Regions from separate parts of the Enterococcus sp. LJL120 genome, predicted to be linked through region 2. Evidence: riboswitches for the same ligand, from Rfam matches in the RefSeq annotation. Region 2 holds a riboswitch; each other region holds the start of a gene.

Region 1 (3,273 bases), 120 kb from region 2:
AATAAAATAAAAAGATTGCGGGAATTTTTTTAAAATAGTCAGCTATTGCCGATGAAGGCTACCGCTTCCGATAACTTTTGTTATAATAAAAGAAAAGGAGGCGCTTTTAAAATGATGAATGAATTCAAAAAAAGTGAACCAAGTCGCCATTTCAGCGACTTTCATTTGGCCGGCTTTGCCTATTGGGATGGGATTCATGTGGCAGAAGAGTTGAACTGGGGCAAGCCAGTGACGCTTCAGGCTGAACCGGACAATCCCCACGATCCTGAAGCTGTGGCGGTTTATTATCAAGATAAGAAAATTGGCTATGTACCTAGGGGCAAAAATCAAGTGCTCAGCCAGCTCTTATATTATGGCTACGGCGAAATGTTTGAAGCCTTTATTCAAGCTGTCAATAAAGACAGCCATCCTGAACGCCAATTTCGCGTTGTTGTGATGCTCAAGGATGGCCGGAAGTAAAAATTCAAAGCAGATATTTTTACAAAATGGTGGAAACTTGTGATACTTGTCTAAAAAAAGGAGGTGTTCTAATGAGTACAATGGTTTTTGTAAACTTTCCAGTAACAGATTTGACTCGTTCTATCAATTTTTACGAAGCGCTAGGCTTTCAACAAAATCGCGATTTTTCCAATGAGCATTCGGCGGCACTAGTCTGGGACGATAACTTTTGGATTATGCTGTTGACCCATGATTTTTACCAAGGCTTTATTCGGGATAAAAAGATTGCCAATCCCCACACCCACAGTGGATCGATGGTAGCCTTTGGTTTAGCTAGCGGCGATGCAGTCAAAAAATTTGCCGCAACCGCCAAAGCTAATGGCGGCGATTTCTATCATTTGGAGATGGGGATTCCCGAAGAACAGATGGTTCAACTGGAAGTGGAGGACCCTGATGGCAATTTGATGGAGCCGACTTGGATGGCTTTTTCATAAAGACTGGCTTTTCTTTAGCAGACTTGTGCTATACTAAAAACAATTAAATAAAGAAACATTTGGGGTGCACTATGCTGAGATTATACCCATTGAACCTGCCGCAGTTAAAACTGCCGAAGGGAAATGTCAATGACTGAATTTTTTCAGAGGCTGTGACGCTAATCTGTTAACGGAGCCATTTTTAAGTATTCGCTGAGAATATTTTGAAAGTTGCGCTTTGTTGGACTATTGTCGCAGCCTCTTTTTTTTAGCCGCCATTTGTTTTCTAAGTGAATAGAAAATAAATGGCTTTTTGTTGTTGAACTAAAAATTTAAGCTAAGAAATCACTAAGACAGTTAAATCGGAAAATAAGGAGGAACAGATGACCCATTCGCAAAAAGTATTTCGCCTAGCTTTTTTAGGACTGATGATTGCGCTAGATGTCGTGTTATCACCGCTGTTTCGCATTGAAGGGATGGCACCAATGTCCAGCGTTATGAATATTATCGCGGGTGTTTTGCTGGGACCATTTTTTGCAACGGTGATGGCGCTAGTCTGCGGCATTATCCGAATGACCTTATTAGGTATTCCGCCGTTAGCATTAACGGGGGCAGTTTTTGGAGCAGCCTTAGCAGGCATTGGCTTTCGTCTATTTCAAAAACCAATCGGAGCGATGCTGGGGGAAATTATCGGCACAGGTATTCTCGGTTCGATTTTATCCTATCCAGTGATGGTTCTTTTTACTGGTAGTAGCCAAAGTCTTTATTGGTCTATTTATACACCAAGATTTATCGGAGCAACGCTGATTGGTTCCGCCGTTGCGTGGCTTTTGCTGAAAAAAATCAGCCCGCTCCCTAGTTTCAAACGTGTTCAACAAATTTTTGGAGGGAAATCCCATGGAAAACTCAAGGCTTGAAGATTACACTAAAGCACTAGCAGAAATTTTTCCTTTGAAAAAAGGTCCTTTGGTGCAATGTATTACTAATGAAATCACCTGTGAGTCTGTCGCAAATGCCCTCTTATATATCGAGGCCAAGCCGGTGATGGCGGATGATCCGCGGGAGTTTGCTGATTTCTTTAAGCAAAATGATAGCTTGCTGCTGAATTTAGGACATTTATCGCCAGAACGGGAAGCCAATTTACTAGCCGCCGCTGCTTTTGCTGAAAAAACGGCGACGCCAATGGTCATTGATTTAGTCGGCGTTTCTGCTAGTCAGCTGCGCTACGATTTGGCTTGGCAACTGATGACGCACCAGCCGCAAATTGTGAAGGGCAATATATCTGAGCTGCGGCGCTTTTGCCAGTTAACCAGCCACGGCCGGGGCGTTGACGGCAGCCAATTGGATCAGGAAATGATCGCTTTACAGGAATTAGCCGCTGCACTACAAAAAGTTGCGCAAGATTATCCTGAAACGATCTTTTTAGCAACCGGTGTGCAGGATTTATTGGTCAACAAAAACGAGTGCCTGCTTTTGAAAAATGGTGTCTGGCAGTTGGATAATTTTACCGGAACCGGAGACATTGTCGGTGCTTTAGCAGCTGCCTTTTTAGGCAGCGGGCAAAGGACGATTGTGGCAGCGCTGGCCGCTGTGACCTATTTCAATTTATGCGGTGAAGCTGCCAGTCAAACATTGAGAGCGCCAGAGGCTTTGGCTGATTTTCGCCAGGAGACCCTCAATCAATTGGCGCTGTTAAAGGAGCAGCCGCTCTGGTTTGAAAAGTTAAAGGGGAGTGTTTTATGAAGATGGAAAAACTACTGAAGCTTTATCTTGTGACAGGAGCATTTGATTTATCCGAGGCGCAATTTTTGTCGGTGATTACAGAGGCCTGTGAAAATGGCGTCACTTTAGTCCAGCTGCGGGAAAAAACCTTAACCACCGGCGATTTTTTTAACTTAGCGGTCAAGGTGAAAAAAATTACCGACACCTATCAGATTCCTTTGATTATTAATGATCGGGTTGATATTTGTCTGGCTGTCGATGCCGCTGGTGTGCATATCGGCGATGATGAATTACCGGTGGCGGTGACGCGACAATTAATCGGCGATAAAATTTTAGGGGTGTCGGCAAAGAGCGTGGCTCGGGCTGAAGAAGCGCAAGCCAGTGGAGCGGACTATCTGGGAGTTGGGGCGATGTTTCCCACGAAAACCAAAGACAGTCCTGTCACGCCATTAAATACTTTGAAGGATATCACAGCAACGGTTGCCATTCCGGTGGTAGCAATTGGCGGCATTAATGAAACAAATCTACAGACTTTCTCAGGCAGCGGGATTGCCGGTATCGCAGTGGTCAGTGAGATTATGAAGGCTGATCAAGTGGCCGAAAAAGTCCGCAGCTTAAATAAAAAAATGAATGAATTATT
Region 2 (3,273 bases):
AAGGCCGCCGTCATATCCGATGTAGCATCTGCAATCGGGGTTACTGATGCCAACTCGCCTTGAACGATTAACCGATTGGTGCCGGCGCCATCGCCACAGGTCAATAACGTGACAATCGTTCTTCCGGGAACATCATCTAAGACATAGGAATCGGTCGGCTGCACGATTTCAATATTGTAAATAGTATAGGTATAAATATTTTCTAAGTCAGTTAGATAAATGATTTCACCTTCTGAAACTCTCGTTAAAGGCCGGAATAATAAATCAGCATTGGCGGCACGGTGACTGGCCAGCCCGTAATTGCCTTCCCCCATCACTTGATTTTCTTTGGTGGTGCCAGCCCCATAAAAGAGGGCATTGTACTCAACACCTTTAAAAATCGGCAGGTTAATCCCCACTGAGGGCACTGCTACCGCCCCGATGACCGCAAAATCCGAATCTGAAAATTGGTCTTGGATAACCGCCTCCGTGCTAATGGCGGAAACCTGATCATAATCAAAGGTCGCCTGGGCATCTTGATTTTCAACGATATCATCCCGCGTATAATTACCAATTGAATATTGCTCGGTATTGCGGGCCATTAAAAAATCTTTAATCTGCTCATTAAAAACTAACGCCAAGCCAGCAACTAGCAACAGCAGCAGAAAAATATTCGACAGCCAGCGGAGCACCGGATTGCGTTTTTTCTTTTTGCGGGTTGGTTGCGGCCGTTTAGCCGAAGCTTTCTTTTTCTTACTCATGACCGTTCCTCCTGTCGATTGCCCTTAAAACAACCAACGTTTTCTTATTGGTATTTTACCACATTTCCTTTAAGATTTCGTAAAACTGCGCTTGTCAGGGAACAGTCTCACAGCCTTGTGAAAAATTTGAAAAACTGAAAAAATTTCCTTCACAAAAACTGAAATTTAATTTTCTTTTTTCATTCGCCGCCAATTCTTCCGCAAAATCGTCAGCTTAATGATAGAATACTGTTGACTTTTGTCTCCTTTGTAACAAAATCTTAAAAGAAAAGAAATACCTAATGTAATGAAAACAAGGTAAAATAGAATTAGCATAATCTAGGATGGGGAGGGGTTTAATTGAACAGCAATATTTGTGTCCACATCGACACATTGAATAACACCGTTTTAACGCGGGGCATCTATGCCAGCGACTTTTTTGCTGCCATCACCCACCAGCCTAAGAATTTATTATTATTAGATACCGCGACAACTATGGGGGAATTTGAATCCCATACCGGTATGAAGATGATTAAAGGGACCGAGGCCGTCATCAATTACGGCCAGCAATGGCAACGGCGGGGACCCAGCAGTCAAAACAAGTGGATTGATTTTAATGATGTGACGATGCTCAAAGAATTAACACCGATTGAAATTTCTGAATTATTGTATCTCGGCCACACACAGCACCCGCTGCGTTCGCCGTTTTTCTATAAGCTGCAAAATAATTTTGTCTACTTTGACGGCAGCGGCTATTTTAGCAAGACCTATTACCGCTACTTAGATGAATTTTTCCAAGTCTTGGCGAAAAAAATCACGACAATTTTACAGCCGCGGGTCAATGAACGCCGCTCGATTTTCCGCCGCAGCAGCGCAGTTGAGCCGATTCCAACAAGTCAGCTGAAAACCTTGAAGCACCTCTTTCAAGAGGGCATTTCCTTTAGCTTTGATAAGGCGGAATACACCAATCAATTATTTAAAATACCCATTTACGTCGTGGAAGATCGCTTCTGGAAGTCGCAATCAGCCCAAGCAAGTGAGCAGCTAGCAGCTTCGATTACTTACAACGCCAATGAAAAAAGCTGGCAAATCGCCATTGAAAATGACGATTTAAATTATTTAATCAACCAAAATGCAAATTAATTGCTCGCTAAAGTATATTATCTGTGATAAAGTAAATGCATAATTAAATACAACTTTGCAAAGGGGAGCCCTTGTGGCTGAGATTGAGTAATACTCTAAACCCTCGTACCTGTTTCGGTTATTCGAGCGTAGGAATTGTAATGGTCAGACGACACGTCCAACCTCTTCTTTGCATAGACCAAGGGAGAGGTTTTTTATGTCGAAAAAAATGGATATTCGGGTGTGGGTCGAAGGAACATTGGTGGCGGCCATGGCAATGGCCTTGTCTTTTATTCCGTTGCAATCATTAAACGCTAGTTTAGATTTATCACTGGGAATGGTCCCGTTAGTTTTGTATTCTTATCGCCGCGGCTTAATCCCCGGCCTAACAGCCGGCTTTGTCTGGGGCCTTTTAAGCATCGTCTCCGGCAACGCTCTAAAATACATGGTATCAGTACCACAAATTATTTTTGAATATCCCTTCGCCTTTGCTTTCGCTGGCATGGCGGGCATTTTCGCCCGCCAAGTGCAGCAGGCCATCAGCGCTGACAAAACAAAAAAAGCCATCACCTACGTTGTGATTGGCGGCATTGTCGCAGCCTTTTCCCGCTGGTTCTGGCACTTTTGGGCAGGCGTATTCGTCTGGGGCGCTTACGCACCCGAAGGCATGAGCCCTTACTGGTACTCCTTCACGCTAAACGGCGCCAGCTTTTTAATGAACGCCATCTACATCGCAGTTGTTTTAGGCGTGTTGGTTTCAGTAGCTCCTTCATTGTTTGTGGTGAAGACTGCACCGCAGGTTTTTTCGGCGAAGAAGTAAAAAAGATCCTTGCTTTCAATTTGGTGCACTGCCCTCAAAAATTTTGATTTCTTGAGGACAGTGCTTGCCACTAAAAGCAGGGATTTTTTACATTCGATTGTCATATACTCGGGCTGTTTTTCGTGCAGGAATTCCTTCTGGACCTAGCTCAATGGTTAATAGTTGACCAAAATTACCATTCTTAGCAGCCACTTCTAACGTATTATAAATTTCGACTTCTTGATTGGCATACTCCTCGGCCGTGCCAATTTTTCTAAGCCTGCTGTCAAATCTTCCTTTGGAATCACATACAGTTCACCTACCTGCTCAACTAGGGCTACGAAGTCTGTGCCGACATAGCTATCGCCGCCGCTCCAGAAATTCATGTCAAAATATTCAGAAGCCACCTTGACCTGTTCCCAATCCTTTACGTAGGCATAGTTTTCCGTGATATCCGCATAGGAGACGATATTTTCTCCTTAATAAAATACGGGCTCACTTTCATTTGTCTAAGCTCTCTAAAGCCTACGGGGGGATTGCAACTTGTTGGATATAGCGTACCCTTTTGTCCAGTTCGTACTCAAGCTGTCTTTAGAAAAGCCCGCCCCCACCAATTTCTTGCGAATTTTGGCG
Region 3 (3,273 bases), on a different contig from region 2:
CGCTCAGCGGCCGGTGCTCGACTAAAAATTGGTAGTCCAGTGCGTTAATCATCCAATTGAAATAAATTGAATTGTTGACATGATGATTGCTGTCAATATCGTAAAAACGGACCCGAAACGGTAGCGTCTTTCCTGTCTCCACCTTTTCAATTGCGGGAAATCGGCGAATTGATTTTACTTTGGTGCTTTCATAAGGGGCAATGACCTCATCCGGCACACTAGTCACTTTGCGGGCTGCCATGTCCATCAAGACAAACACCGACTCAATTGCCACCAGCTCATTGCCAGCCGCATCATGAAACCAAAAGCTACGGTAACAGAAAAATTTATTGTATTCTTTGGCCTCCGTAGTAACTTGGCAAACTTCGCCGACTGTCGGCATTCTTGTGATAGCAATTTGATAATTGGTAATTACCCAACCTAAGCCCAGCTGATGGATATATTCATTCCCTCGATTAAACAACGCACTCTGATCTTCTGAAACCTTGACGGCAACACTTAAGAGTGCTGGAAAGGTCATCTGCTGATTGACATCACATTCATAAAAGGTTACTTCATGCTCTTTTGTATATTTTTTAGCCACAAACCTGCCTCCTCTTTCCTAATCGCAAATTTTGCGACAAAACTAAAGCTTCAATTCATTTTAGCAAATCTAGGAAACTATCAAAAGAAAATCCGAAAAAAATTATCGCTTTTGCAACTATTTTTGAAAGGATTTCAAAGTTAGTGCTAGTTAAATCTCGTCCGGTCGCTTTTTGCCAACTGCAAAATCTTTTTATTTCACTGTTGAAGCAGATTGTTTCGATAAATATGATTTGTTTGCTATTCTTTTACAAGGAGAGGAGGGAGAAAATGATTTTCTTGCATATTGTATTAGGAATTATTGCCTTTGCTGCATCCGTTAGCCTTGTAGTTGGTTTCCGTGATGTGATGGATCAGTTAAACGGCTTGCAAAAATTTGGTATCATCGGCTCTTTTATCGGAATTATCGGTTCCGCAGTGTTAGGCTTTATGTCTGCCAAAGTGGATATCAGCTTAATTTTCTTAACGTTAGCATTATTAGCAGTCTTCACGATTGTTTTATTTAAGAAAAAAGCACCAAAACAAGATTAATTTTTGCACTTATTTTATAGACTGCTAGCAAACAGTTGGCCTATCTTGAGAAACCATTTCTAATTTTTCACTTTATCGATCTTCAAAGATTGGTAAAGTTTCAAAAATTTTAAAACGGCTTTCCTCCAGATAACCACCGCAGCTAGCGGTTTATTTTTTTGCTTATTCTTGACTTCAATCTGACATCTGTTAGCATATTATTTAGCAAGACAAATAAAAAAATTTCTACTAGGGGCGCCTGCGGGCTGAGATAAACAAAAGTTTAGCACCCTTAGAACCTGAACTGGTTAGGACCAGCGGAGGGAAGTAGAGTTTAAGCAAGCTGAGGGTCTATCTTTAGCTGAATTAAACATACCATCCTGCGTCACGTCTTTAGAAGGACTTGAGGAGGATTTTTTTTATGAGATTTACTGAAGAATTGCGCTTGGCAACAGAAGAAAGTTGGCAAAAAAGTTTACATCATCCTTTTGTAAAAGGAATTGTTCACGGTGATTTGCTTCTGGAAAAGTTTAAATTTTATATTTTGCAGGACATTTATTATCTTAAGCATTACGGTAAAATCCATGCCATTGCTGCTTCACAAGCCGAGGATTTTACTCTGACAGCTGTCTTGGCCGAAAAAGCCAAGCTGACTGCTGAAGCTGAGTTAACTGTCCATCAGGAGCACGCAGAAATTTTGAATATCAGCAAGCAGGAAATGCAAGAATTGAAACCGGCTCCTACGGCTTATGCTTATACCTCGCACCTTTATCGTGCCAGCATGAGTGGCAGCTTGGCCCACACGATTGCGGCAATTCTCCCGTGTTATTGGTTGTATGCAGATATCGGTAAGACCTATGCCACAGCGCAACCGGCACCCAAAATTTATCAAAATTGGCTGGCGACCTATGCCAGTGATTGGTTCCAAACTTCAACACAAGAGATGATTGACTTAATGGATGAATTGGCTGCTGCTTTAACTGACCAGCAAAAAGTCAAAATTAAAGAGGACTTTATTCTTTCCAAAGAATACGAGCTAGCTTTTTGGGAGATGGCCTTCACCGGCGAAACTTGGTTATCAGAAAAAAGCTCACACTAATAAAAGAAGTGCCCACAGAAGTTAGTCTTGAATGCTAACTTTTGTGGGCACTTTTCTTTGGTTAAATTTTTTTATTCTTCACTGCCCATTGCTTTACCAGCCAAAGCTGCCAGTGCACCGCCAACTAATGGAGCCAATAAAAAGACCCAGTAATGGCTGAGAGCTGTACCACCGGCGAACAATGCTGGTCCTAAGCTTCTTGCGGGATTTAAAGAGCCGCCAGTTAAGTTCAAGGCCACAATAATTAAAAGGCTAAGACTAAACCAATTGCAATTGGTGCCATTTGCGCATTACCAAATTGTTTACTGGTGACCATTAAGATAACAAAAATAAATAAGAAGGTAATGATTACTTCCACTAAGAAAGCCATTCCTGCACTGATTTTTGAAAAATCATTTTGCCCGTATTGACCACTTTCTAAACCTAGGGCAGAAATAAACATGGATAACACACCAGAAGCAGCGATTGCTCCTAAAGCTTGGGCGACAATATAAATTAGACCATCTTTGACTGACAATCTCTTATTAATCATCATTGCTGTTGAGACCGCCGGATTAAAATTCCCACCGGAAACGCCACCTACCGCATAGGCCATAATCGTGATGGCTAAACCAAAGCTCAAGCCAATTGCCAAAGTATCCCCTTGGGCAATCACAACTGTGCCGGTTCCTAAAAACACCAGCATAAAAGTTCCTAAAAATTCTGCAAAATACTTTCTCATCGCTTCCACACCTTTTCTTAAACTGAAATAATTGCAGAGTTAATATAACACAAGTTTTAGAAAAAATTAAAGGATAAGTCTTTGAGAAAGCGTTTTAAATTATCTTTAAAACAGTAATTAAAAGCGAACGTTTTCTTTTTCTGTTTCTTTTAAATAAATGAGAAAATATAACATTTTTTTGATAAACAAAAAATACTTAGCAGGTCAAGACCATAATAATTTCTCCATTGTCCGGATCAACTTGATGTGTATTCACAAAACCAGTCGCTTCATAAAATTGAAAAATTTTTTTATTTTCCCGATGAACGCTTAAAAGAATCTGAGTTACAGACCAATTTTGTTGCAAGTAATCAAGTAATTT

The links. A riboswitch is a leader RNA that binds a small molecule or an ion and turns the genes downstream of it on or off. The one in region 2 is predicted to bind thiamine pyrophosphate.
Region 1: linked by a shared signal. The riboswitch ahead of thiW (energy coupling factor transporter S component ThiW) and the one ahead of thiT (energy-coupled thiamine transporter ThiT) in region 2 are both predicted to bind thiamine pyrophosphate.
Region 3: linked by a shared signal. The riboswitch ahead of tenA (thiaminase II) and the one ahead of thiT (energy-coupled thiamine transporter ThiT) in region 2 are both predicted to bind thiamine pyrophosphate.

What each region holds. Positions count from the first base shown of each region.
Region 1 covers NZ_JBTXLV010000002.1:11,365-14,637, reverse strand. The annotation lists gene ACYSNU_RS03235 (dihydrofolate reductase family protein) at 1-5, shown strand, start outside; gene ACYSNU_RS03230 (HIRAN domain-containing protein) at 115-459, shown strand; gene ACYSNU_RS03225 (VOC family protein) at 531-932, shown strand; TPP riboswitch at 983-1,071, shown strand; gene thiW (energy coupling factor transporter S component ThiW) at 1,340-1,828, shown strand; gene thiM (hydroxyethylthiazole kinase) at 1,809-2,654, shown strand; gene thiE (thiamine phosphate synthase) at 2,657-3,273, shown strand, end outside.
Region 2 covers NZ_JBTXLV010000002.1:134,834-138,106, forward strand. The annotation lists gene ACYSNU_RS03805 (class A sortase) at 1-740, opposite strand, end outside; gene ACYSNU_RS03810 (hypothetical protein) at 1,080-1,862, shown strand; TPP riboswitch at 1,914-2,014, shown strand; gene thiT (energy-coupled thiamine transporter ThiT) at 2,059-2,661, shown strand; gene ACYSNU_RS03820 (hypothetical protein) at 2,856-3,047, opposite strand; gene ACYSNU_RS03825 (helix-turn-helix domain-containing protein) at 3,159-3,273, opposite strand, start outside.
Region 3 covers NZ_JBTXLV010000001.1:274,097-277,369, reverse strand. The annotation lists gene ACYSNU_RS01375 (acyl-ACP thioesterase domain-containing protein) at 1-583, opposite strand, end outside; gene ACYSNU_RS01370 (hypothetical protein) at 853-1,113, shown strand; TPP riboswitch at 1,334-1,435, shown strand; gene tenA (thiaminase II) at 1,514-2,191, shown strand; partial or broken gene ACYSNU_RS01360 (MIP/aquaporin family protein) at 2,263-2,912, opposite strand; gene ACYSNU_RS01355 (GNAT family N-acetyltransferase) at 3,109-3,273, opposite strand, start outside.